Regions from separate parts of the Oxobacter pfennigii genome, predicted to be linked through region 1. Evidence: riboswitches for the same ligand, from Rfam matches in the RefSeq annotation. Region 1 holds a riboswitch; each other region holds the start of a gene.
What was found. A riboswitch is a leader RNA that binds a small molecule or an ion and turns the genes downstream of it on or off. The one in region 1 is predicted to bind S-adenosylmethionine.
Positions count from the first base shown of each region.

Region 2: it holds a riboswitch for S-adenosylmethionine, as region 1 does, so the genes downstream of both, OXPF_RS01435 (trans-sulfuration enzyme family protein) here and metK (methionine adenosyltransferase) in region 1, are expected to answer to the same signal.
Region 3: it holds a riboswitch for S-adenosylmethionine, as region 1 does, so the genes downstream of both, metA (homoserine O-acetyltransferase MetA) here and metK (methionine adenosyltransferase) in region 1, are expected to answer to the same signal.
Region 4: it holds a riboswitch for S-adenosylmethionine, as region 1 does, so the genes downstream of both, OXPF_RS01415 (homocysteine synthase) here and metK (methionine adenosyltransferase) in region 1, are expected to answer to the same signal.

Region 1 is NZ_LKET01000029.1:214,761-220,225, forward strand. Features, by position in the region: gene OXPF_RS08880 (MinD/ParA family protein) at 1-58, shown strand, start outside; gene OXPF_RS08885 (FliA/WhiG family RNA polymerase sigma factor) at 102-818, shown strand; gene OXPF_RS08890 (hypothetical protein) at 851-1,321, shown strand; gene OXPF_RS22435 (hypothetical protein) at 1,321-1,497, shown strand; gene OXPF_RS08895 (flagellar hook-basal body complex protein) at 1,512-2,303, shown strand; SAM riboswitch class I at 2,406-2,506, shown strand; gene metK (methionine adenosyltransferase) at 2,661-3,854, shown strand; gene OXPF_RS08905 (DUF5661 family protein) at 3,968-4,339, shown strand; gene OXPF_RS08910 (cupin domain-containing protein) at 4,567-4,893, opposite strand; gene OXPF_RS08915 (Crp/Fnr family transcriptional regulator) at 5,006-5,465, shown strand, end outside.
Region 2 is NZ_LKET01000014.1:113,908-119,372, reverse strand. Features, by position in the region: gene OXPF_RS01455 (ABC transporter substrate-binding protein) at 1-791, shown strand, start outside; gene OXPF_RS01450 (NifB/NifX family molybdenum-iron cluster-binding protein) at 907-1,275, shown strand; gene nifH (nitrogenase iron protein) at 1,277-2,155, shown strand; gene OXPF_RS01440 (RrF2 family transcriptional regulator) at 2,311-2,757, shown strand; SAM riboswitch class I at 2,911-3,025, shown strand; gene OXPF_RS01435 (trans-sulfuration enzyme family protein) at 3,170-4,321, shown strand; gene OXPF_RS01430 (homoserine dehydrogenase) at 4,388-5,465, opposite strand, start outside.
Region 3 is NZ_LKET01000027.1:16,925-22,389, reverse strand. Features, by position in the region: gene OXPF_RS06200 (MerR family transcriptional regulator) at 1-43, opposite strand, end outside; gene lspA (signal peptidase II) at 384-836, shown strand; gene metA (homoserine O-acetyltransferase MetA) at 1,058-1,975, opposite strand; SAM riboswitch class I at 2,044-2,164, opposite strand; gene OXPF_RS06185 (uroporphyrinogen decarboxylase family protein) at 2,354-3,733, shown strand; gene OXPF_RS06180 (MFS transporter) at 3,755-5,098, shown strand; RNA gene rnpB (RNase P RNA component class B) at 5,193-5,465, opposite strand, start outside.
Region 4 is NZ_LKET01000014.1:108,294-113,758, reverse strand. Features, by position in the region: gene OXPF_RS01430 (homoserine dehydrogenase) at 1-63, opposite strand, end outside; SAM riboswitch class I at 160-279, opposite strand; gene OXPF_RS01420 (YbaK/EbsC family protein) at 378-836, opposite strand; gene OXPF_RS01415 (homocysteine synthase) at 980-2,266, opposite strand; SAM riboswitch class I at 2,374-2,491, opposite strand; gene OXPF_RS01410 (cysteine desulfurase family protein) at 2,743-3,876, shown strand; gene thiI (tRNA uracil 4-sulfurtransferase ThiI) at 3,878-5,023, shown strand; gene OXPF_RS01400 (RrF2 family transcriptional regulator) at 5,115-5,465, shown strand, end outside.

The sequences.
Region 1 (5,465 bases):
CGGCGGTATAAAAGGTTTTATTAATAAAATTTCCTATCTTTTCAGCAAACTGGACTGATAAATTATTTCGAGAGGAGGGTTTCAAATTGGGTTTATATGCTATGGATTGTGAAAGCAGAGAAGATACAATATTAAGATATCTTCCGCTGGTAAAATTTATTGCAAGCAGGATAGCTATTGGAAAAATGTCGCCTGTGGATTCTGATGACCTTATTAATTATGGTGTCATAGGCCTTATTGATGCAATAGACAAGTTCGACCCCAAAAGGGGAGTAAAATTTGAAACCTATGCCAGTTTAAGAATCAAGGGTGCAATAATCGATGAATTGAGAAAGATAAGCTGGATGCCCAGAAGCGCCATGGGAAAGGTCACAAGGCTTAATGAGGTAAGGGAAGAACTAAAGGAAAAACTGGGCAGAGATCCTAAAAACAGCGAGCTCTCCGAAGCTCTTGACTTACCTATTGAGGATTTGCAAAAGATTGAGGGATATGTGAATTACCTTTCTGTGGTTTCTTTAGATGAGATAATATTCCATTCCGACGATGATGATATATTTTTATCTGCCACAATAGAGGATGTTAAAAGCCCCCGCCCCGAAATGATACTGGAAGACAAAGAAAAAATGCAGCTTTTAAAGAAATCCATTGAAATGCTCAATGAAAAGGATAAACTTGTTTTAAGTCTTTACTATTATGAAAAATTAACACTGAAAGAAATAGGGCAGATAATGAGTATATCCGAATCAAGGGTTTCCCAGCTGCACAGCAGGGTTATATTAAGATTAAGGGACAACCTTAAAAAGCTTAAATATCAGTAGCTATTCGCCTATGTCATATGTTTGGAGGATATATGCAGTATATAGTTTTTGCTGTTGGAATTATATTAATTATAATAGGAGTAAGGGGTTCCCAGAAAAGAAGTGAGCCTGTTGTTGAAAAGGCTGCTGAGGAGCAGGAGATACCAAAGCCGGAGTTTGTCTTTCAGGTATTGGGTTATGAGGAAAAGTTCAAGGAATTCTTGGAGGAAAGCGATATCATGTATAAATTGGACACTTTGGAGGATAAATTGGACTTACTCTGGAGTGAAATAGGAAGGCTAAAGGAAAGCAGGGAAGTAAAAGAAGAAGTTAAAGCAATTGAGGAAACATATACAATTGATCATAAAGAAAACACCCAGCTAAAATTAAACAAGGATGATTTAAAGGACGTAAACAAGCAGGCAGCCCTTTTGAAGGATGAAGGCTTGAGCGTGGAAGAAATTGCAGACAGGCTGGGTATACTGAAGGGGGAGGTATTATTAAGGCTTGGTATGAAAAAATAGTGGCACTTTTTTCGGATAAAAAGGTTATATTAGGAATGGGGATAGGGTTTGTTTTGGCATCCTTGATAATGATGGCTGCACCTAAACCTAAAATATCGGATGATGAACTGATAAGGCTTGCCCGGGAAAAGGGTATGGTTTTTCAGGATGAAATAAAGGCTCTGTATAATAAGTAAATGGAGGTGATTGCATGTTAAGAGGAATATATACCGCGGCAGCCGGTATGAAGAATATTCAGGCAAAGCAGGACGCATCAGCAAACAATATGGCAAATTCAACTACTATAGGATACAAGCAGGACAAGGTGGTTTCAGAATCTTTCTCCCAAGTGATGCTGCAAACCGTACAGGATACAGGAAACGGTATTTTAGAGAGAAAAGATATAGGTCCGCTATCTCTTGGTGTTCACAAAGGTGAAGTATACACGGATTTCAGTCAGGGAAATTTCATGGAGACAGGAAATCCTCTTGATTTGGCGATTGTTGGCCAGGGCTTTTTTGAAGTAAGAAGCTATGATGACATAAATGAGACTGCAAGGTATACAAGGGACGGAAGCTTTATATTGGATGCAGAGGGAAGAATTGTAAACCTTGACGGTGAATTTTTAATGGCGGAAGATTTGGAAACAGGAGAGACAGGTCCTGCTGTTGTTGGCAGTGGACAGGTTACTGTCAATGATAGCGGTATTATAACTGTGGATAATGTGGACAGATACCGAATAATTACTGTTGATTTTGTGGATTATAACAATATAGCAAAAGCAGGCAATAATCTAATCATTACTGGAGATGAGCCTGTGATAGCCGAAGCGCAGAATATTGATATCCGCCAGGGAATTTTAGAGCAGTCCAATGTGGATTTAACCAGCGAAATGACCAATATGATAGTGAATATCAGAAGCTTTCAGGCAAACCAGAGGGTAATTGCATCAATAGACGAGACCTTGAACAAATCTGTAAATGAAGTAGGAGCCTTGAAATAACAGCAAAAAATTATATTTTTCGATTTATTTCATAATTATTGACAACTAAATGTGAGTATGATATATTATATAATTGGTAAATAAATATATGTGTTTTATACACTCTTATCAAGAGAGGTGGAGGGATAGGCCCGATGAAACCCGGCAACCAGCATTTTATGCCAAGGTGCCAATTCCTGCGGATAATTGCCGCGAGATGAGGGTAGGGAAAACCTCTTCGTCTGAAGAGGTATTATTTTTTGTGTAAATGTGTAAAAAAAAATTTTTTTCAGGGAATTCTTATATTGAACAAACTAATGATAAAAGAATAATTTACATATTAAAGAAGCCCCTGTTATCAAAAGGAGGAGTTATAAAATGACTAAAAGACTTTTTACTTCAGAGTCAGTTACAGAAGGACATCCGGATAAAATATGCGATCAGATATCAGATGCAGTTTTAGACGAAATTTTTTCTAAAGACCCTAACGCAAGGGTTGCCTGCGAAACAGCAGTAACCACAGGCTTAGTTTTGGTTATGGGAGAGATATCAACAAACTGCTATGTGGATATACCAAAAGTAGTAAGGCGCACAATCGAGGAAATAGGCTATACCAGGGCTAAATACGGATTTGACTGCGATACCTGTGCGGTATTGACTTCCATTGATGAACAGTCAGCCGATATCGCCCTCGGAGTTGACAAAGCTCTTGAAGCAAAGCATGGAGAGGAATTCGATAAAATAGAAGCCATAGGTGCGGGAGATCAGGGCATGATGTTTGGATTTGCCTGCGCCGAAACACCTGAATTAATGCCCCTTCCCATATCTCTTGCCCACAAGCTTTCAAGAAGGCTTACTGAAGTCAGAAAAAACGGTACTTTGAATTATTTAAGGCCGGACGGAAAGACTCAGGTTACCGTGGAATATGCGGATAATACCCCGGTAAGAGTGGATACAGTTGTTATATCCACACAGCACGGACCGGAAGTCAGTCATGAGCAGATAGAAAAAGATATGATTGAGCATGTAATAAAAGAAATAATTCCTGAAAAATATCTGGATGCAAATACAAGGTATTTCATCAATCCAACAGGAAGGTTTGTTGTAGGAGGGCCTCAGGGCGATTCAGGACTTACAGGAAGAAAGATTATCGTTGACACTTACGGCGGATATGCAAGACACGGCGGCGGTGCATTCTCGGGAAAAGACCCCACGAAGGTAGACCGTTCCGCAGCATATGCGGCAAGATGGGTTGCTAAAAATCTGGTGGCAGCAGGAGTTGCAACAAAACTTGAAATAGAAATTGCTTATGCCATCGGTGTGGCAAGGCCTGTTTCAATAGAAGTTGATACCTCGGGCACAGGTGTCGTTGCAGATGATACTATTGTAAATATAATAAACAAGGTATTTGATTTAAGGCCGGCGGCAATTATAAGGGACCTTGATTTAAGAAGGCCTATATACAAACAAACTGCGGCCTACGGCCACTTCGGAAGAACCGATATTGACCTTCCATGGGAAAAATTGAACAAGGTTGAAGAAATAAAGGCTGAGCTTGCAAAATTAAAATAATTTATTTTAGTGGACTGCTTTAAAAAATATAAAGCAGTCCACTTTCATATTCTATGGCAAACCATGGCATAAATCATAGAATGATATTGATGATTATATTAATGGAGGTTTTCATGTCCCCATATATTTGTCCGGTCTATGTCAACGAAATGACGCGTAAATATAACTGCTGTAAGATGCCATATCCAGTGCCCCGATTTAATTCAGATGAAGTCAAGAAAAGCTTTACAACTGAAGAAGCTGTTGAATTGGCAAGGATGCTGGATATTAACTTCAGTAAATTCGACGTTGAACAGTTCAGAATGGGACTTGATGTAGAGCTTGAACACGGCCGAAGGGATCCTGCAACTAATGTTACAAATGATGATCCGGTTATGACTGCTAAAATAGCACTTGCTCACTTAAATGAATTCTCAGATTATTATAGCAGGCTTAAAAAGATGGAAGACGAGGCAAAACAATATTGGGGAATAAGCGGAAAATAGGTGTTCAGCTGGGTCAAAAGTCCCGGAGATAATTAGAGGCAAACCGTGTAAAATGTTGATTTTACACGGTTTTGCTATATTTTAGGTAAGAAATGGGGTATAATAATCAGCAAGAGTAGTCAACAATGAAATAGATAACATTTGATTCCTTTATTTAATAAATGCGAAGTGATGGTGCAAGCAGCTATGTTTATCTGCAGATCAAGCTGTAAGTATTTTTCCAAAGGTCAGTCTTTCTTGTAGTGTTTGGGGTTAGGAGATTTTACCACAAAAAACTCCAATACGCCACCGCCAAAATTGTTTACATTCATCTTCGTTTGATAAGGGATATTGATTATCTGGCCGCAGGTATATAAATGCTGTTCCTGATCGTTTAACTTTAAAGTCATTTCCCCCCTGATAATGATCATATATACATTTGAATTTGAATAGTGCTCGGGAAGGCCCTCGCCTTCCGGCAAAATCATATGGTTGATCAGTACCGGGTCATCGTCTATTATTTTTTCTATGAGTTTTGTATCGTCTCTTGAAAACCTGTATATATTTTCTAACATGATTGGACTCCTTTCTTTTTCATATTTCTTATAATATACTTGAAACTCAAAAATAAAAAAGTTACCATGGTAACTAATATCGAGGTGAGTTGAAATTATAATAAATACTTATATGTATGCCTTATCGGGCTTTGACCTTTTTAACTGCTTTTCGCAAGCCGAGTTGATTCGGTTATTTCATTCGGACAATTACAGGATAACGCAATATAATAAAGGTCAGGTCATTCATCTCCAAAATGAAATATGCCGTACAATGGATATTGTGCTGAAGGGCAGAGTAGCTGTCCAAAAAATAAATGAAGAAGGAAATATATTAAAAATAAATGTATTTTCAGCCGGAAGCATTTTAGGAGCCAATCTCCTGTTCTCAAACAGAAATTTTTATCCCATGACTGTCATTTCCGAGTCTCAAACAGTATTGCTCCATATATATAAAGAGCTGGTCCTGGAGCTGAGTCAAACGAATGCTCACTTTATGACCGGTTTGATGACAGTGATTTCCGACAGGATACTGCTCCTGACAGACAAAATAGATGCTATTTCTTTAAAGACAGTTAGGCAAAAAATAGTAG
Region 2 (5,465 bases), on a different contig from region 1:
GAACAATTTTTGATGCGGTAACAGCCAATCAGGTTGATGCCGGTTTCAGTCTTCTTGCCAGCTTGGTTCAGCCCCTTTCAAACGGATTACCGGTAAAAATTACTACAGGATTGCACACCGGATGCGACAAGGTACTGGCTAAAAAGGATTCAGGAATTACAAGCCCGGCTGATTTCAAGGGAAAGAAAGTAGGAGTTCCAAGCATGACCAGCAGCCCCATTATATTCACAAAGCGCGTATTGGCTGATAATGGAATTGGTGTCGGCGTTCAGAATTCCGAAGTAGAATTCGTAGTATACAGCACCACAGATTTACCAATCGCACTTGAAAACGGAGCAGTTGATGCCATTGCCATGAATGATCCCACAGCTACAATCGCTGCCAATGAATATGACCTGAATGTAGTCTTTGATTCAGCCCTTGATGCACCATATAAGGATCAATACTGCTGCTCAGCATTTGTACGGGAAAATATTGTAACTGATTATCCTGATATAGCCGCAAAATATACCAGAGCTATGCAGAAGGCCAGCGCATGGGTACAGGAAAATCAGGATGAAGCAGCTAAAATACAGGTAGATAATAAATGGGTAGCCGGAGATGCTGAAGTAAATGCAAAAGTGTTAAAGACATTTAATTATATTCCTTCAGTAAGCGGTGCATATGATGCTTTCGGTATAACTGCAAAACAACTTCAGGAAGTAGGAATGCTTGATGCAGGTGTTGATGTGGATAATCTTCATAAAAACAGCTTTACAGCACTGGACGGCATACCTGAAGAATATAAATAAATAATATCTGACTTTACAATATACCTCCTTTACTGAATTAGATGCGCCGTCCATAGAAAAATCGGGTGGCGCATCAAATTTAATTTAAAATATTAACTCTATGGAGGCGGTTCTCATGGGCGGAAAATGGCGTGTGGCAGTTGCCAGTACAGACGGAAAAGTGATAAATGAACATTTTGGACGGGCAAAGGATTTTTTTATCATCGATATCAAATCCGATGGCTCCAGAGAGTATATAGAAAGACGTATTGTTACACCTCTTTGCGCAAATGGGGAACATAAGAATGAAGAACTTTCATATGTTATAAATGCGCTTTCAGACTGTACGGCAGTGCTGGTTGCAAGGGTCGGAATGGGCGTGAAAAGAGCCCTGGAAATAAACAAAATATCAGTTTTCGAGCAGCCTGATTATATTGAAAATGCTTTAACAAAACTAACAAATTACTTTATCAAAACAAATCATTCTTATATGGAGGAAAAATGACATGTCAAAAAAAATTACTCAGATTGCAATCTACGGTAAAGGCGGTATAGGTAAATCCACCACTACTTCAAATTTGTCAGCTGCCCTTTCTAAAATGGGATATAAAGTAATGCAATTCGGATGCGACCCTAAAAGCGATTCTACCAATACCTTAAGGGGCGGCACTTATATACCCACAGTACTTGATACCTTAAGAGAAAAAAGTACGGTAAATGCCCATGACGTAATACATGAGGGCTTTAACGGTGTTTATTGTGTTGAAGCCGGCGGTCCTGCTCCCGGTGTAGGATGCGCAGGACGGGGTATTATAACTGCAGTGGAACTTTTTAAACAGCAGCGTATATTTGAAGAGCTGGATCTTGATTTTGTCATATATGATGTATTGGGAGACGTCGTATGCGGAGGATTTGCCGTACCAATACGGGAAGGAATAGCCGAGCATGTATTTACCGTTTCATCTGCTGATTTTATGGCTATTTATGCTGCAAACAACCTTTTCAAAGGTATAAAAAAATATTCCAATTCAGGCGGTGCACTGCTTGGCGGTGTTATTGCAAATTCCATTAACGCTCCTTATGCAAGGGAAATAGTCGATGATTTTATCACCCAGACTAAAACCCAGGTTGTGGAATATATACCCCGTTCAGTCACGGTTACTCAATGTGAGCTTCAGGGGAAAACCACCATTGAAGCAGCACCGGGTTCAGAACAGGCTAAGGTTTATTTAAGCCTTGCAAATAAAATCGCAAACCACACAGATTCAAAATCACCGGAACCTTTAGGAGTACAGGAACTGAGGGATTGGGCTTCAAAATGGGCGGATTATCTTTTAGCTCTGGAAACAGGAGTTATAAGACCCGAGCTTTCAAGCAATATATAATGCACTATCTATCATTTCATATATGAAAAAATAAATTCCTGACTATGGGGATTGGGTTTTTAGAATTTTCCATGGTGGCTATACTATTGACAAGGATATTTTTTTCAAATATTATCAAATAGATAAAGTATAAGTATGAAATGGAGATTTAACATATGAGGATATCTGTAAAGGGACGTTATGCGATTATCGCTTTGATAAACATGGCTCAATTATATAACAACGGTGAATATATTACGATAATTAGTATTTCAGAAAGGTTAGGGATATCCAAAATATATTTGGAACAGGTTTTCTCACTGCTGAAAAGAGGAGGCTTGGTCAATTCTGTAAAAGGAGCCCAGGGAGGGTATCAGCTTTCCCGGGTGCCTCAGGAAATAACTGTTTATGATATTCTGACAGCAGTGGAACTTACTCTTTTTGAAAGAACGGAAGAGACTGTTTCGCCTGGATTTCCTGAAATTGAAACAGCTTTACGGCGATCAGTTTTCGATCCTCTGGATGATGCGGTTAAAACTGCATTGCAAGGAATAACTTTGTATGATTTAGCAGATGAGATAGAAAAATATAGAACAGATCAAGGATATATGTTTTTCATTTAGTTGTGTATATGTAATGTGTTTTGGGCTGCGCATCAGTTATTAATCAATGCAAAAAGTTTCATTGCGAATTTATATAGAACAGTATTATAGTTAATTCTGCTTGACACATTATATTTATAATGATAACATTAGAAAAATTAAATACTTGAACAATTCTCATCAAGAGAGGCAGAGGGACTGGCCCGATGAAGCCTCGGCAACCTTCAGATTCATTTATCTGAAAAGGTGCCAATTCCTACGCTTGATTAATTTAAGTGGAAGATGAGAGAGGATAGTAACAAAATGGTGGAAATTTATTAACCTCTTTCGTCCATAATTATTGGTGAAGGAGGTTTTTAATTTTATCCAATAAAAACTATAAAAGAATATCAATGATTGAAATAAAATTACAAATATGCAGGAGGAGTTTACTATGAAAGAGGATTATTATTGTATTGATACGCAAGTTGTACATGGATATAAAGGATATGATGAAAAAACAGGAGCCATAAGTTTTCCCATTTATCAGAGTGCTACATTCAGGCATCCTGGTTTGAATCAGAGTACGGGATATGATTATTCAAGGCTTCAAAACCCGACAAGAGAAGAATTGGAAAAAACAATCGCAAAGCTTGAGTCGGGTAAAGAAGGCTTGGCATTCTCAACAGGGATGGCTGCTATAACAGCAATAGCTACCATATTTTCTGCAGGTGATCATATTATTATATCTGATGATCTCTATGGAGGTACTTACAGGCTATTTGAAGAAATATACAAGAAGTATGGAATAGAAACTTCATATCTGAATACCAGTAATTTAGAAACGATGATACAAGGAATAAAAAATAATACAAAGGCGATTTTAATTGAAACCCCATCAAACCCAATGATGAAGGTTACTGATATAGCGGAAGTTGTAAAAACTGCAAAGCAGAAAGGCATACTGACCATAGTAGATAATACATTTTTAACGCCATATTATCAGAAACCTTTAAACTTTGGAGTTGATATAGTAGTACACAGCGGTACTAAATATCTTGGAGGGCATAATGATACGCTGGCGGGATTAATTGTTGTAAATGATGAAGAACTGATTGAAAGGTTCAGGTTTATACAAAAATCCACCGGAGCTGTTTTGTCTCCTTTCGACAGCTGGCTTATACTAAGGGGGATAAAAACTCTTGCGATAAGGATGGATAAACAGCAGAATAATGCCCTTGAGATAGCAAAATGGCTGCATGAAAATAATGAAGTAGAGAAGGTTTATTATGTTGGATTGCCATGGCATGATGAATATCAGGTATCCATTAAACAAGCTACCGGGTTTGGTTCAATGATTTCATTTACAGTAAAGTCTGTGGAAATGGTAGCAAAAATATTAAAAAATGTGAAGGTCATTACTTTTGCGGAAAGCCTGGGGGGAGTAGAAAGTCTTATTACCTATCCTTATGTGCAAACACATGAAGCAATACCGGTAGAAATGCGAAACAGGCTGGGGGTAACAGACAAGCTCTTAAGGTTATCCATAGGTATAGAAAATGTAACTGATTTAATAAAGGATCTTGAACAAGCCATTGGCAGATAAAACAGTCGATTTCTTTGCTGTTAAATAAATAAGCTTATTGCTGTATTTCGCAGCAATAAGCTTATTTTAATATAAATCTTCTATCCTTATTATATTTTCAACTTTATCAACATAATGAATATCCATTATCTTGTTTAAAGCTTTATCTAAATTTGTTTTTGACGTACAGCCGGTCTTTAACGCAAAATAAACAGTATTCTGAGATTCAACGTTTTTAATAATATTTAAAATATTGATATCATTTTCTGCAAATATGGATTTTATTTTATCGAAAACATGGGGAATATTCCCGGCACTAGCCCTGATATAATATGATGATACGACTTCTTCAGCAGAGCAGACCTTCTTTTGAATAGTATCATTTTTAAACAGCCTTTTGAAGGGTAAATCCCTTTTATTTCTCAATATGGATATTATATCTCCCACTACTGCACTGCCGGTTGGCAAATCTCCTGCCCCTCTTCCGTAAAACATCAAGTCCCCTGCGGCATTCCCCTTAATTAGGATTGCATTAAAGGAATCCTTAACATTTGAAAGTGCGTGGAAAGCAGGCACCATTGCCGGATGAACCTTAAGCTCTAATTTATCACCTTTATCCCTGGCAACAGCCAGAAGCTTGATTGCATACCCTAATTCTTGTGCATATTTAATGTCTATTGATTCAATGTTTCGAATTCCTTCTCTGTGGATTGTATTAACATCAATTTTTGTATCAAAAGCAAGGGAAGCTAATATTAAAAGCTTGTATAAAGCATCATAGCCTTCCACATCGGAAGTAGGATCTGCCTCGGCAAGTCCATTTATTTGTGCTTCCTTTAAAGCGTTCTGGAAATTCACTCCATCATCGGCCATCTTAGAAAGAATGTAATTTGTTGTGCCGTTTACAATACCTATAATTTCTTCGATTTTATTGGCAGTAAGACTTTCGGTTATATTTTTAATTATAGGTATACCGCCGCCGACACTTGCTTCAAAACATAGTTGTACCCCTTTTTCATAAGCGGCAGAAAAGAGTTCTTCTCCTGCAGTGGCAATCAGAAGCTTATTTGCTGTAACAATATGCTTTTTATTTTCAATTGATCTTAGTATATAATCTTTGGCAGGGTCCATTCCGCCTAATAATTCTACGACAATCTTTACACTG
Region 3 (5,465 bases), on a different contig from region 1:
ACTCTCCTACGGTGAACATGGCTTCATCATTTCCCAACGACATCACCTCTACATAATTGTAATACATGACGTAACGTCATGGGCAATATTTTTTTGCCGGATAATGAAAAATTTATATAATGCCGGTATTTCACATGACAACTTGGTATGATATTATATGAAAAGGGGCTGCTGCGTCTTGAATAATGTAACGGGCATTGCGAGGGTTCTTTGAAAGTTCTTGGCCTGCCTGTCGCAGAAAATCCTTAGAATTTTTGATTGTTTGAGCGAAAGTAAGTTTAAAAATTCTAGCATTTTCAAGACAGAGAGCTTTAGAACTTGCAGAATCCGAACATAGTAAATGATTGTTCAAGACGCAGCAGCCCAACTAAGGAGGATGGACTATGCTTTGGACTGCGATAATAATTTTGATAATAGTGCTGGATCAGGCTACCAAATATATTATATCGGGTGCCATACCATTGAATGATTCGGTAACGGTAATTGACGGATTCTTTTATATATCCCATGTGCTGAACAAAGGGGCAGCCTGGAGCATTCTGCAAAATAAAAGGTACTTTTTCATAGTTACAACGGTGCTTGTGTGCATATTCATAGCTTATTACCTTTTCAGGCTTAGAAATAAGATTGTAAGGACGGCATTGTCCTTTATAATGGGAGGGGCCATAGGAAATTTAACTGACAGGATTATGACAGGCAGCGTAGTAGATTTTCTGGAATTTCATTTTGGAACCTATATATTCCCTGTGTTTAACGTGGCGGACATATTTATAGTGACAGGCACAATACTTTTGGCTTACTGTATTTTAACATCAAAAGAAGAATTCAATTTATAAAGAACAAAGAGGCTGTGGCATTATGAACAACATAAACGAGCAATTGTGAGAGTTCTGAACAAGTTCTTGGTAACGCTGCCGAAGAAAATACTTAGAATTTTAGATTGTCTGAGCGATAGTGAAGTTTAAAAATTCTTGTATTTTCAAGGCAGGGAGCCTTAGAACTTGCAGAACGCGAACATAGCCAATTGAGTGTTCAAAATGCCACAGCCCCTTATCTTTTACTCCAGTGCGTTTAAATCATATGGTGTCTCCTGGTATACATAGTAGTTGAGCCAATTTGCATATAAAAGGTTTGCATGGCTTCTCCACCTTGAAACGGGGGCTTTTGCCGGGTCGTCATCCTTGAAATAATGCTTTGGCACCTCTATGGGAACACCCTTTGCAACATCTCTGTCGTATTCTGCCTTCAGGGTTAAAGGATCATATTCGGGATGGCCGGTTATAAAAATCTGCCTTCCGTCCTTTGAAGCTACCAAATATACGCCCGACTCTTCCGATTGGGCAAGAATATCAAGGCTTGGCATCTTAACTATATCCTCTTTTCTTATTTCCGTGTGCCGGGATTGCGGCACATAAAATTCATCATCAAACCCTCTTAATAGCTTTACTCCCAGTTTTTCAACGGTATGGGGGAATACACCGAACATTTTTTCCTTGAGGGGGTATTTAGGTATTCCATAATGGTGATAAAGTCCTGCCTGGGCTCCCCAGCATATGTGCAACGTGGAATATACATTGCGGAGGCTCCAGTTCATAATCTCCTTAAGCTCATCCCAGTAATCCACTTCATAAAATTCCAGATGTTCAATAGGAGCTCCCGTTATTATCATGCCATCGAATTTCTCATGCTTTATGCTGTCAAAGGTGGTATAAAAGTTCTTAAGATGCTCTGCCGGGGTGTTCTTGCTTTCGTGGTCCTTTGGCAGAAACAGCGTAATATCCACCTGAAGGGGTGAATTGGCGAGAAGCCTTAAAAGCTGCGTCTCCGTTGAAATTTTTGTAGGCATCAAATTTAATATGGCTATCTTTAACGGGCGGATGTCCTGATGGTAAGCCCTGTCTTCACCCATCACGAAAATATTTTCACTGTTAAGTACTTCAGCTGCCGGAAGGTTATCCGGTATTTTTATTGGCATATAAAAAACCTCCTTCATACTCGATTGTCAATGAAAGAGGTTTACACGCAAAATAAAGCAGACTACCTCTCTCATCTCGCCTCTGAATAAATGAAATTCAGCTGCAGGAATTGGCACCTTTTCAGGTGAATGGACCTGAAGGTTGCCGAGGTTTCATCGGGCCAGTCCCTCAACCTCTCTGGATGAGAACGTGTTCTCATAGATTTTTTTTTATAATATCAACTATTATATGCGGTGTCAAGATATTTTAAGCTGGTGCGGATTAATTATTTTGTTCTAGGTCTTTATCAATTTCAATAAGATATTATGAGCTATTTAAATTTCTATGTGACTTAAGTCCCATAAGAAGGAGAAATATTTAAGGGGTGAATGGAAAATATGTCCGATGTAAAAGTATTAGCAAAAGAAAGAGAAGATATGTACCGCAATTTATTAAGCGGGAGAATTCCGTCAAGGATCCCAATAAGCGGTGCCATGGGCTTAGATTCAGCTATTAAGTATTGCCAGATGGATGTGGCGGAAGTATATTGGGATTTTTCAAAGGCAGAAGCAGCGCTGGATAAGGTATGTCAGGACTTTCCTTCGGATTCGGCACCGGGTGTAGGGCGAAGGTACCCTTCATATTACCAGATTCTAGGCTCTAAGCCTTTTATAATGAGCTCTGACGGAACCATGCAGCATCCCAATGTAGCAGGTATGACGGCGGAAGATTATGATGATTTCATAGCTTCGCCATATGATTGCATTGTAGATAAGATTTTACCGCGCTTATATACCGGACTTGACACAGACTCTAACACAAAAGCCATGACGCTCTCCAAAGCAATGAAGGTTCAAAGCGATGATGCGGCGGTAATCGGAGGCATAAGTGCAAGGCTGAATGCCAAATACGGATTTGTATCAATGGCCGGCGGTGCAACAACGGGTCCCTATGACTTTATGGCCGACTTTTTCAGAAGCTTTACAGGAATCTCATCCGATATTAGAAGAATCCCCCAAAAGGTTATAGAAGCATGTGAAGCTATAACACCCATCCTTATTAAAAAAGGAAAGCCATTGGGCCCTTCAACCTTCGGCCAGGTAGGCATACCCCTCCATATGGGCCCCTTTATGAGAGAAAAGGATTTTGAAAAGTTCTATTGGCCCACATTGAAAAAACAGGTGGAAGCAATAACCGAAATGGGCATAAATGTAAACCTCTTTGTAGAGCATGACTTTATGAGGTTTCTGGATTATTTCTATGAGCTGCCTCCCCATACCATCCTCCGTTTTGAATACGGTGATCCCAAAATCGTTAAGGAGAAGCTGGGCAAAAAGCATATATTAAGCGGTTTTTATCCTCTTGTAATGCTTCACTCGGCCACGAAAGAACAATGCATAGACAAAGCCAAGGAATTGATTGATATACTTGCACCCGGCGGAAATTATATGTTCGGCTTTGACAAGGGCGCCATGGATATGCACGGCAGCATATCCGAAAACTTAAAAGCCGTACTTGAGTATGTATATATAAACGGAAGATATGATGACTATTATAAAGGCGATAACAAGGACCCCCATGAAGCTTTAAAGCTAAAAAGGCGCAGCGAGATAATCAATGAAATAGATAAAAGCATAAATTCAAAGTACTTTACAGTATGGGAAAAATATAGAGAAAGCCATCCGGAGCTTGATGGAAGGCCCTTAAATATAATAGGACCTAAAATTCAAAAATATGAAGATATGATGTTTAACTTTATAATCAATCTTTGTTCTTAAATATATATAGGAGGTTTAAGAATGTCTAAGCTGCCAAAAAGAGTTTATATCGCATACGGATATCAGGAATTTGCCATGGGTTTTGCGACAACAATGGGAACTCAGTATTTTCCTTTCTTTTTGACCGATGTTGCAATGGTATTGCCGGCTGTCGCGGCAACAATCCTGCTTATCGGAAGAGTTGTTGACACAGTTGACGTACCTCTTATAGGAGCGCTGGTTGAAAAAAGCAATATGCCATGGGGTAAATACCGCTCATGGCTTTTTGTAGCCCCGCCCTTAATTATAATTTTTAACCTGCTCATGTTTACCGATTTTAATGTAAGCCTGCCTGTAAAGGCTGCCTATCTCACAATTGCATATATAATGGGCTATGTTTTTGTCAACTTTACAACCACTTCCCGCCTTACAATGCTTCCGGTATTTACCTCGGACCAGACCGAAAGAGCAGCCCTTTCCGCAAGCAGAGGCCAGGGTGCCGCCATAGGACAGCTGGTAAGGGGTGCTATAGTATTGCCGCTGGTCTTATTCCTGGGCGGCGGTGATCAGACTAAGGGATATTTTTTAACCGTGCTGGTATTCGGAGCGGTAATCATATCCGGATTATATTACATTGCCTATCTTGCAAAGGATTATGATAAACCCATGCCGGGAAGAAAGCCTGCCACGCTAAAAGATATGGTTATAGCCGTAGCCACAAACAAACCGCTGCTTTTATTAGTGATTGCGGATATTTTCAGATTGACCGCAACAAACGTCCTCATGGGTTTGGGTATGTATTATTTTAAATATGTCGTAGGAAATCTACTGCTCTTTGCGGTGTATGCGCCTATTACAGCAGGCTGTATGCTTGTGGGAGCCACAACGTCAAGGTTTTTAACCAATAAATATGATAAAAGAACTGTATACAGAATGGGAATAGTAGTCTGGGCCATAGGGATGATTTCTGTTTATTTATTTGCCGGCAGCAATGCGGCGGTATTTATCGCGCTTGTAGGATTGGCACAGTTCGGCATGGCTATATCCAATGCCCCGTCCGCCGCATTTTACTCAGATACTGCCGATTATAGTGAATGGAAGACAGGAAAAAGCGTAAAAGCCCTCAATATGTCCTTACTGCTCATACCAATAAAGGCCGGCGTGGCAATAGGCGGCTCGGTGGCAGCTTTCGGCCTGGCAACCATAGGATTTAAGGCAAATGAGGTTACGCCTGAAGTAGTGCAGGGATTAAGGGTTTTGATATCGGCAGTTCCAAGTGTAATTGCTGTTATTGCCATTATATTTATGACTATTTACAGCCTGGATAAAAACAAGATGGCTGAAATACAGGAGGAATTAAAGCAAAGAGCAGCGCAAAAATCATAACAGCAGATAGCGCCAAAATAAAAAATCGCCGGGTTACCCGGCGATTTTTTATTTTGGCGCACTTAATTTTAGTGCATATAAAGATATTAAGCAATACGGTAAGCCACTTTCTGTCGCGGACAATCATCTGTCTACCATTTCTGGTCCCCCGCTAGTTTTATTCCCTTGAGGGGGTTCCCCTACCTTAATTTGGGTTTCTGCATTGAGGGGTTTACAAACGTTCCACCTTCTCCGTCGCCGGAAAAGCTCGTCTCTGTTGCACTTTCAGGATACTCATGCCTCAGTGAGTGCATTTTCTCCGCCGTCGGGTTGCCCCGCCCTCCCTTGCGAGAGGCTCAATCCTATTGGCGCAGGCATCTCAGCCTGC
Region 4 (5,465 bases), on a different contig from region 1:
TATTTTCCATACACCTTTCCCCACATTGCCTAAACCTAATAGTGCTATCCTTACCTTATCCACGATTTAACCTCCAATAATGTCAAATAAAAAAACCTCTTCATCTTTAAAGCTTAGGATGAAAGAGGCTTGGTTATCAGAACCTGAATAAGGCTTCCTCTCTCATCTACCGCTTGGATTTTTAAAATCCAGCGCAGGAGTTGGCACCTTTTCAGATAAATGAACCTGAAGGTTGCCGAGGCTTCATCGGGCCAGTCCCTCTGCCTCTCTTGATGAGAATTGAATAATTCATTTTTAAAATATACTAACATTTAACTTATCATATGTCAAGTTTGATATATGTCATATAAGCAAACCTAAAACGATAACCCTGCACGTTACTGGCATATATCAACCCAAATTGCATCCGTAAGCTCCTGCATAAGTGACGGAGATATCTTTAATGCTGCTGTTTTTGAACCGGCAGCAGGATATACAAATTTAAATTCTTTGATGGAAATATCAAGATAGATTTCGAGTCCATTTTTTAATCCGAAAGGTGTCAACCCTCCTACAGGATGGCCGGTAATATCTGAAACCTCATCGTGCTCAAGCATCTTTGCTTTAATACCAAAGTATTGTTTGAATTTTTTATTGTCTATTCGGCAATTACCGCTCATAACTATCAAAATATTTCTGTCTTTCAGTTTAAATGCAAGTGTCTTGGCAATTAGCCCGGGTTCAACTCCTAAGGTTTTTGAAGCCAAATCCACAGTTGCACCGCTGTCAGAAAGTTCAAATACAGGATCCGGTAAGCTTCTCTCAAGAAAAAATTGTCTTACCTCTTTCGTACCCATACTTACTCCTCTTTTCATTGCTATTTTATATTACAAATAAGGGGGACTCTCCGATAAATAGAATAGTTCCAGAAGAGCCATAATTTTAAATTATATAGAGAGTCCCTTTTAGGTTGTGAAAAAAGTTTTATATAATAATACTATTAGCCTATTTTATTAAGAGCCTGATTTAAATCATATATTAAATCATCAGCATCTTCAATACCTATAGATAATCTGACTTGATCAGGTGTAACACCTGCAGCTTTCTGGTCTTCCTCTGAAAGCTGTGAATGAGTTGTGCTGGCAGGATGGATAACCAGGGATTTCGCATCGGCTACATTTGCAAGGAGTGAGAATATCTCAAGGCTGTCAATAAATTTCTTCCCTTCTTCAATTCCGCCTTTTACACCAAATGTAAATATAGAGCCTGTGCCATTGGGGAAATACTTTTGCGCTAAATCATAGTATTTGTTTCCTTTTATATTGGGATAATTAACCCATGAAACATTAGGGTGGTTCTGTAAAAACTCTACAATTTTCTTTGTATTGGAAATATGTTTTTCCACTCTTAAAGATAAAGTCTCAAGTCCCTGAAGGAAGAGGAATGAATTGAAAGGGCTTAAAGCTGCTCCTGTATCCCTTAAAAGAACTACTCTTGCTTTTAAAATGTAAGCTAATCCTCCGAAGGATTCGGTGTATTTAATTCCATGGTAGCTTGGATCCGGTTCAGTTAATCCGGGGAATTTTCCGCTTGCTGCCCAGTCAAATTTACCTGAATCAACGATTACCCCGCCTATGGATGTTCCGTGTCCGCCAATGAATTTTGTTGCAGAATGAACCACTATATCAGCACCATATTCAATTGGCCTTATCAAATAAGGTGTACCGAAGGTGTTGTCTATAATCAGAGGTATTCCGTTATCGTGAGCTACTTTTGCAACAGCTTCAATGTCGATTAAGTTTATTCCCGGATTGCCTATGGATTCTATATACAAAGCCTTTGTTTTATCATTAATTGCCTTTCTGAAATTATCTGTATCATCTGGATCTACAAATATGGTATCAACGCCGTATTTGGGCAGTGTATATTTAAATAAGTTATATGTTCCGCCATAAAGAGTACTGGCTGATACTATGTTATCTCCTGCCTGGGTAATGTTTAATATTGCATATGTTATGGCTGCAGAACCTGAAGCTACTGCCAGAGCGCCGATTCCGCCCTCTAGGGCAGCTATTCTTTTTTCGAATACATCGGTAGTTGGATTCATTATCCTTGTATAAATGTTGCCAAATTCCTTTAATCCAAAAAGGTTTGCTGCATGCTGGGTATCATTGAATACATAGGAAGTGGTCTGATAAATTGGAACAGCTCTTGAACCTGTAGTTGGATCAGCCTCTTGACCGGCGTGTACCTGCAGGGTGTCAAATTTTAATACTCTTTCGCTCATTATTATCTCTCCTTTTAAATCATTATGTTTTTTATTAATAAAATTAAACCTCTTTCACCTGATCGAGAGGATGAAAGAGGTTGTATATACAAAAATGTAAGTTATCCCTCTCATCTTTCGACCCAAGCTTAACCAGGGCGCAGGAGTTGGCACCTTTCCAGGTAAATGAACCTGTTGGTTGCCGAGGTTTCATTGGGCCAGTCCCTCAACCTCTCTGGATGAGAACATTCTCTATTGAATTTTTTTAATATTAGCATCTTATATTTTCGTTGTCAAGGGCATATTTTCAGCATTTCTTAAGCATAAAAGGCAGTAAAATCCGTAAAGTCATTGAAAATACTATATTAATCCGGTATGATTAGTAGGTTATGAAAATTTAAAATAATAAAATTATTTTTATTGAACAGTATATTTAAAGAATAAACAAATTAATTTATTATATATATTAGGTTATTTGCAATTAAGAGGTGAAATAAATGGAAGTATATTTTGATAACAGCGCCACTACAAAACCTTACGATGAGGTTATAGATACAATGGCTGAGATAATGAGAAACTATTACGGGAACCCTTCTTCTGCCCATTCTTTAGGCTTAATGGCTGAAAAAAAACTCAATGAGGCCAGGGAAGCTATTGCAAAGACTTTGAATGTAAGCGCCAGTGAAATAGTTTTCACTTCGGGCGGCAGTGAAAGCAATAATTTTTTGCTGACTGGGTTTGTTAAAGAAGGGGCTCACGTAATAACAACAAAAACAGAGCATCCCAGCGTATTGAATACTTGTATGGAGATGGAAGGCAGAGGTGTTGAAGTAACTTATCTCAATGTAGACAATGAAGGGAAAATAGATTTAAATGAATTGGAAAAGAGCATAAATAAAAATACCCAGCTAGTAAGTATAATGCATGTAAACAATGAAACCGGCATCATACAGGACATTGAAGCCATAGGAAAGCTTATAAAAGAAAAAAGCAGCAGGGCAAAATTCCACGTAGATGCAGTACAAAGCTATGGTAAGCTTAACATAAACATACAAAGTTCAGGTATCGATCTTTTGTCTGCCAGCGCTCACAAAATACACGGACCCCGCGGCGCGGGAATTGCTTATATAAGAAAAGGCCTTACCCCCAAACCACTTATATATGGAGGCGGGCAGGAGAAAAGGCTGAGGTCCGGCACCGAAAACCTTGCAGCTTATGCCGGATTTGCTAAAGCCGTAGAAATTATATATAAAAATAGAGAGAAAAACTTTGAGCATGTATTGAATATTAAGAAACATTTTCTAAACTCCATAGCATCAATGAAGGGTATAAAAATTAACGGACAGCATATAAATGATTTTTCACCTTATATATTAAGTATATCTTTTATTGGAGTTAGAGGAGAAGTGCTGCTTCATATGCTAGAAGCAGAATCGGTGTTTGTATCAACTGGTTCAGCCTGTGCGGCAAGAGATACTAAAGACAGCTATGTGCTCAAAGCAATAGGATTAAAAAACGAGGAAATAAAAGGAACAATACGCTTCAGCTTCAGTGAATTTAATACATTTAGTGAAGTGGATAAAGCCATAAACGCATTAAGTAAATGCCTTAAATTTTTAAGGAGGGGTTAAAATGAAAGAACTTTTATTATTAAAATATGCCCCGGAAATATTCTTAAAGGGGCTTAACAGAAATACATTTGAAAAGAAGTTGAAGAACAATATTGATAATGCATTGAAGGGTTTGGATTATGAATATGTTACGGATTCCGGAAGGACGCTTCTTTATTCTGAGAACTTTAATGAGATTATTGATAGATTGAAAAAGGTTTTTGGAATCACTGAAATCTGCATAGTTACCCAGGTAGAGGCTGATATGGATTCAATAAAAGCTCAAGCATTTAAAGAGGTTAATGATAGCTTTTGCTCTACCTTTAAAATTGAAACAAACAGGGCTAATAAAAAATTTGTTTTAAATTCCATGGAAGTCAGCAGAGCCGTAGGAGAATATGTGTTAAACAATGTGGATGGTATATCCGTAGATATACACAATCCCAAATGCGTTGTTAATGTGGAAATCAGAGAAAAAGCCTATGTATATTCAAAAAGGATAAAGGCTCAGGGAGGGCTTCCTTATGGAATAAACGGAAGCACATTTTTAATGCTGTCCGGCGGCATAGATTCTCCGGTGGCAGGATATTTAATGGCAAGAAGGGGAGTGGATATAAGCTGCGTATATTACCACAGCCATCCCTATACCAGTGAAAGGGCCAAAGAGAAAGTAAAAGAATTGGCCAGGATATTGAAGGAATATACAGGCCATATGAAGCTATGTGTTGTTCCCTTTACCGATATACAAATGCAGATAATGGAAAAATGCCGAGAGGATGAATTAACTATCATTATGAGAAGATTCATGATGAGAATAGCCTGTGCCTTGGCGGAGAAGTATGGAGTAAATTCCGTAACTACGGGAGAAAGTATAGGTCAGGTTGCAAGCCAGACCATGGAAAGCCTGGTAGTCAGCGACAGTGTATCTGACCGTCCTGTATTCCGTCCTCTTGTGTCAATGGATAAAACAGATATAATGTCTCTGTCAAGACAAATAGGAACTTATGAAACATCAATACTTCCCTATGAGGATTGCTGTACCATTTTCGTGCCAAAACACCCAAAGACAAAGCCAAAACTTTCAGATATTGAAGCATCAGAAGCAGCATTGGATATAGATAATCTTGTTATGCAAGCCATGGAAACAACTGAAATATTTTTTCTATAATATTTCTAATCCATATTGACAATATGCGTAGAAGATTATATTATTATATTAAGCATATAGGATTACTAGGAATTGATTTGGGGTGTCAGTTATGAAAATTTCTACAAAGGGAAGATACGGGTTGCGTGCAATGCTGGATTTGGCGGTAAATTCTCTTGGAGATCAGGTTGCATTAAAAAGCATTGCACAAAGGCAAGGCATTTCAGAGAATTATCTGGAACAGGTTTTTTCTTCTCTCAGAAAAGCCGGCCTTGTAAAAAGTATAAAAGGTGCTCAGGGTGGGTATATACTTGGGAAAAGTTCTTCAGATATCACCATTGGAGAGATATTAAGAACCCTTGAAGGCAGCCTGTCTATTATAGATGATAAGAGCAAAAGTAATACTGAAGATAAATTTGAATATATTATTTCAAGCAATGTGTGGGAGAAAGTGGACAGTTGT